Regions from separate parts of the Citrobacter pasteurii genome, predicted to be linked through region 1. Evidence: predicted binding sites of a transcription regulator. Region 1 holds the regulator's gene; the other holds the start of a gene.
What was found. The regulator PhoB, encoded in region 1, activates phosphate uptake and scavenging genes when phosphate is short. The targets are predictions, from matches to a motif close to CTGTCATAAAACTGNCNNAT.

Region 2: a site for PhoB is predicted at 1,847-1,866, ahead of kdgR (DNA-binding transcriptional regulator KdgR). Genes of this name have one in related genera too.

What each region holds. Positions count from the first base shown of each region.
Region 1 is NZ_CP077262.1:4,079,709-4,082,841, reverse strand. It holds gene sbcC (exonuclease subunit SbcC) at 1-56, opposite strand, end outside; gene sbcD (exonuclease subunit SbcD) at 53-1,255, opposite strand; gene phoB (phosphate response regulator transcription factor PhoB) at 1,446-2,135, shown strand; gene phoR (phosphate regulon sensor histidine kinase PhoR) at 2,186-3,133, shown strand, end outside.
Region 2 is NZ_CP077262.1:2,380,756-2,383,888, reverse strand. It holds gene I6L54_RS11630 (YebO family protein) at 32-316, opposite strand; gene mgrB (PhoP/PhoQ regulatory lipoprotein MgrB) at 391-534, opposite strand; gene I6L54_RS11620 (YobH family protein) at 699-938, shown strand; gene kdgR (DNA-binding transcriptional regulator KdgR) at 1,044-1,835, opposite strand; gene I6L54_RS11610 (MFS transporter) at 2,011-3,133, shown strand, end outside.

The DNA of each region.
Region 1 (3,133 bases):
TTCCATTCCCCTTTCAGGGAGTTGAGGTTTTTCAGGCGCAGACTGAGAATTTTCATGCTTCAGCCTCCCCGGCAAGCGTCTGTACGGTTGCGCTAAACAGCTGATTAAGCCGCTCACGCTGTGGTTCTTCAAGTTCTTCCAGCGCCAGGCGGCGGTCAAAAACCTCCGCCACGCTCAGTTCGCTTAATGTTTCACGACGTTCATTGACCATGATGCGCTCGCGCTGTTCCCGACTGCGGCGCACCAGTAACACCTCTACCGGTAAATCTTCGGTCAAGGCCTGGATTTTACGCTGCATATCATGCAGATAGTCATCGGTGGTAATTTCAATATCCAGCCACACCGGCGGATCTTGCTGTACGTTGCGCCACTGCTCAAGCTGGGCGGTAATGGCGGCGAGATCGCCTTTCAGTACCGCAAGCGGCTGGGTGACCGGTACGGTGAGATTCTCAACGGCGCTCAGCTTACCGTTTTCAAAGCTCACCAGGTGGACGCATTTGCTTTTGCCGCACTCGTCAAAACTAAGCGCAATCGGCGAGCCGCAATAGCGAATATGTTCTGTACCGCCGATGATCTGCGCCCGGTGAATATGTCCCAGCGCAATGTAATCCGCCGGTGGGAAATTTTGTGCCGGAAAAGCATCCAGCGTCCCAATATAAATATCACGTACGGCGTCACTTTTACTGGCGCCGACGGTGGTCAGATGCCCTGTCGCAATAATCGGCAGATTCTGGTCGCCACGCAGCGCGCTGGCGTTCTGATATTGCTGTTGGTAATAGTCGGTGATTGCACCTAATAAATGCTGCTGCTTTTCGTGACCGGTTAGCCCCGCCTGACTGGTAATGATGTCACGTGGACGTAAAAAAGGAACCGGGCAAAGGATCGCGCCCGGCGTGCCGTCGCGTTGAGGTAGCACTTGCGGCGCGTGGCCCGCGCTGGCCACGACCGTGGTGTTGAGAAACGCCAGAATATCGCGGGACTCATTGAGCGTGGCGACGGAGTCGTGGTTGCCTGCCAGCACCACCAGATGACAGCCGGTTTGCTGCAGATTAACGACAAAACGGTTATACAGCTCACGGGCATAGCTTGGCGGTGAGCCGGTATCAAAAATATCGCCTGCCACAATAATGGCATCCACCTGATGGGATTGTGCCGTTTCCAGCAGCCAGTCGAGAAAGGCCTGGTGTTCAGCGGCGCGGCTCTTGCTGTAGAAATTTTGGCCCAGATGCCAGTCAGACGTGTGGAGGATGCGCATAAGAGTTCCATGACAAAAAAACGATGGCGGAGATTATAACCTTGCAAGGGCGGTAATATCTTGTTTCCGGGCTGTCATAATTCGCCTGGCTGCGTTAAACCTGGACTATCTTTTCATAAATCTGTCATAAAAGTGACGCATAATGCCACGGTATTGATGGCAAACGATTTAATTATAAACAGGGCAAATCATGGCGAGACGTATTCTGGTCGTAGAAGATGAAGCTCCAATTCGTGAAATGGTCTGCTTCGTGCTCGAGCAAAACGGTTTTCAACCCGTAGAAGCCGAAGACTATGACAGTGCTGTGAACCAACTTAATGAACCCTGGCCGGATCTCGTCCTGCTTGACTGGATGCTTCCCGGCGGCTCGGGTCTACAGTTTATTAAACACCTCAAGCGGGAAGCGATGACGCGGGATATCCCCGTGATGATGCTGACGGCGAGAGGTGAAGAGGAAGACCGCGTCCGGGGTCTGGAAACCGGTGCGGATGATTATATTACCAAGCCGTTTTCTCCCAAGGAGCTGGTGGCGCGTATTAAAGCGGTTCTGCGTCGTATTTCACCGATGGCGGTGGAAGAGGTTATTGAGATGCAGGGGCTAAGCCTTGATCCGACCTCGCATCGCGTGATGACCGGAGAGGATCCGCTGGATATGGGGCCGACCGAATTCAAACTGTTGCACTTCTTTATGACCCACCCTGAGCGCGTCTACAGCCGTGAACAACTCCTCAATCATGTCTGGGGAACCAATGTCTACGTGGAAGACCGGACAGTGGATGTGCATATTCGCCGGTTGCGTAAAGCGCTGGAGCATAGCGGACACGATCGTATGGTGCAGACGGTACGCGGGACGGGATATCGCTTTTCGACCCGCTTCTGACTGCAAGTAATAAGAGCCTGAGGGATTAGGCTGTAAATGGAGTAAGACGTTTGCTTGAACGATTGTCATGGAAAAGGCTGGTACTGGAGCTGATCCTCTGCTGCATACCGGCTTTTATCCTTAGCGCTTTTTTTGGTTATCTACCCTGGTTTTTACTGGCGTCGGTAACGGGCCTGCTTATCTGGCATTTCTGGAACTTATTGCGTTTGTCCTGGTGGCTGTGGGTCGACAGGAGTATGACGCCTCCACCGGGTCGTGGCAGTTGGGAGCCACTGCTCTACGGCCTGCATCAAATGCAGTTGCGTAACAAAAAGCGCCGTCGCGAATTGGGTAACCTCATTAAACGCTTTCGCAGCGGGGCGGAATCGCTACCCGACGCAGTGGTGCTAACCACCGAAGAAGGCGGTATTTTCTGGTGTAACGGACTGGCACAGCAGGTTTTAGGGTTACGCTGGCCGGATGATAGCGGGCAAAATATTCTTAACTTGTTGCGCTACCCGGAGTTCACACAATATCTGAAAACACGCGACTTTAGTCGGCCAATTAATCTGGTACTCAACACCGGACGGCATCTGGAAATTCGCGTAATGCCCTACACCGATAAGCAACTGCTAATGGTGGCGCGCGACGTTACCCAGATGCACCAACTGGAAGGTTCACGACGTAACTTTTTCGCCAACGCCAGCCATGAGCTACGTACCCCGCTGACGGTGTTGCAGGGCTACCTGGAAATGATGCAGGAACATCCGCTGGAAGGGACGACGCGCGAAAAAGCGCTGCATACCATGCGTGAACAAACGTACCGTATGGAAGGGTTAGTGAAGCAGTTGCTGACACTGTCGAAAATTGAAGCCGCACCGGCGATGATGCTCAATGAAAAGGTGGATGTGCCGATGATGCTGCGCGTGGTCGAGCACGAAGCGCAAACGCTGAGCCAGCACAAACATACGTTTACTTTTGATGTTGATAACAGCCTGAACGTGCGGGGGAACGAGGAG
Region 2 (3,133 bases), 1.7 Mb from region 1:
GCTACAAACTCTCACCCTGTCTTTCTGTTTACTACCGTTCGGCTACCAGACGAATGATGTCATCATCTTCATCCTGAGTTTGCACCGCGGCTGGCTCTTCTGCTTTTTCCGGCTCGTTAGCTTCACAAAGACGGCGGAGCAATGCGCTCTGTCGTTTTTGTTGATCCAACAACGCCTCAAGCAGTTCAATCTGCTCGTTAGTACGCGAACTTGCCCGATTGATGAAAAACCACAATACAAGCCCGATTACCAGAACCACCACCGATACCACTAAAGACGCAAAACTCAACGCGCCAGAATTCAAAACTTCGTTCATTTCACCACCTCAATGTAGACAGCATAGTTTACCACTGCCGCACAAGAAGGTAATCAACTGTTACTGAAATGCGCTTACCAGGGAATAAATTTATTGATGGCGCAAATTCCGCTGAAAAATTGTACGTCCTGATCGCACATGATGTTGAACACCTGCGCCCACATCAGTATGCATACCAGCACGACAACGATCAGGACCACCCATCGAAATTTTTTCACTCCAACTCCACTCTCCGAATCTACAGCTTATGTTGATAAATTATCATGAGTTACCTAAACCCTAAGTTAACTGTAACGGCATTAAATGTTTTTAGGAATGATTCACTTGTTTCATCCCATGTACAGGCTAATCTAATAATAACGAGAAAAGATAAGAGGTTGTAATGCGTCTGATTATCCGCGCTATTGTGTTGCTCGCTCTGATTTGGATCGGTTTATTACTGAGTGGCTACGGCGTTTTGATAGGAAGTAAGGAGACTGCGGCTGGCCTGGGCCTGCAATGTCAATATCTGACCGCACGCGGGACCAGCACCGCGCAATACGTCCATACCAACAGCGGCATCATTGGCCTGTCAGATTGTCCCCTGTTGAGGAAAAGCACCGTCGTTATCGATAACGGTTAATACAGCAGCAAAAAATCAGTACGTTATTTGCTCCGGCGACGACGACAGATCGTAAAAAACCCGATACGCCGTATCGGGTTTTTTGTGTATCGCAACGCGTCAAAATCAGAAAGGGTAATCGTTATAACCCATTTGTTCTGAAATCTTACGCGCTGCGGTGTGCAGCATTTCGACATATTCGTGCAAACGTTCTTCAGAAAAACGCAGCGTCGGGAATGAGATGCTCAGACCCGCAATGACCACGCCGAAACGATCAAATACCGGTACCCCGATACAGCGCAGTCCTTCTTCCTGCTCTTCGTTGTCTTCGCCATAGCCCTGCTCACGGACTTTATCCAGTAATACCAGCAACTCATCGGTGTTAGTGATTGTCCGATCTGTACTGCGCTTGTACTCAATACCATCCAGAATTTGCTTCACTTCATCGCGGTCGCGCCATGCCAGCAGCACTTTACCAATGGCGGTGCTGTACAGCGGATTACGACGACCTACGCGAGAATACATGCGCAGATTGTACATCGAGTCGATTTTATGGATGTAGACAATGCTGTCTTCATCCAGCGCACCGAGATGTACTGTCTCTTTGGTCAGGCGCGAAAGTTCGCGCATCTGAATGTCAGCGCTACGGATAAGATCAACGTTTTGCAACGCGCGCGCGCCCAGCTCGAATAATTTCAGTGTCAGAGAGTATTTCTCAGACTCGCCTTCTTGTGCCACATAACCCAGCGTTTTCATGGTCTGCAAAAAGCGATAAACGGTACTTTTTGACATCATGACGCGTTGTGACAATTCGGTAATACCAATTTCGCGCTCTTCACCCAGCGCCTGCAGGATGCCAAAAACCTTCAGCACGGAAGATACAGAATCGGGTTGTTTATCCAGATCTGCGATAGCCATTTACCACCTCATTGCGAGTGTTTTATAAAAATCAGAACCGGTTTTTATTATAATTTCACGTACCAGCCGTCGCAATCTGTCTTTGCTCACTTAGTTACAAATCTGCGACCTAACGCCTGAATATCAATGCTAAAATTATTATTCTCATCATAATTTCCGACAATATTGACTTCCTATGGATAAGTTCCAGGCCGATGGCCTGCCATTGCCCCAGCGATACGGTGCAATTTTAACCATTGTTATTGGCATCTCAATGGCAGTACTGGACGGCGCAATTGCTAACGTTGCCCTGCCGACGATTGCCACCGCTCTTCAGGCCTCCGCGGCCAGCTCAATCTGGATCGTTAACGCCTACCAAATCTCGATTGTCGTATCACTCCTGTCACTCTCATTTTTGGGTGATATGTTTGGCTACCGACGCATATACAAGTGCGGACTGGTGGTATTTCTGCTCGCATCACTTTTCTGTGCCCTCTCCGATTCGCTGCACATGCTAACACTGGCGCGTGTGGCTCAGGGTTTCGGCGGAGCGGCATTGATGAGCGTGAATACAGCACTCATTCGCCTGATTTATCCGCAGCGTCAGCTTGGACGGGGCATGGGGATCAACTCCTTTATCGTGGCGGTTTCCTCAGCAGCAGGCCCGACTATTGCGGCAGCGATCCTCTCAGTTGCCTCATGGAAATGGTTGTTTCTGATTAACGTCCCACTGGGTATTATCGCGTTGCTGCTGGCCATGCGCTTCCTGCCACCTAATACACCGCGTAGCAATAAGCCGCGTTTTGATCTGCCTGGCGCGGTGATGAATGCGCTAACGTTTGGCTTGCTAATCACCGCACTTAGCGGTTTTGCACAAGGGCAATCGCTTAAGTTAATTGGTGCTGAGCTCGTCGGGCTCATCGTGGTAGGTTTCTTCTTTATCCGCCGTCAGCTCGCGCTACCAGTACCGTTATTACCGGTTGACCTGCTGCGTATTCCGTTGTTTTCACTCTCGATTTGTACGTCAATCTGTTCATTTAGCGCACAAATGCTGGCGATGGTTTCCCTGCCCTTCTTTCTACAAACCGTACTCGGTCGTAGCGAAGTAGAAACGGGCCTGCTATTGACCCCATGGCCGCTGGCAACCATGGTGATGGCGCCGCTGGCAGGTTATCTCATTGAACGCGTCCACGCCGGGCTTTTAGGCGCTTTGGGAATGATGGTGATGGCGTGTGGATTATTTTCACTGGTGTTGCTGCCATCCGCGCCGTCGGATTTCAATATCATCTGGCCGATGATGCTGTGCGGCGCGGGTTTTG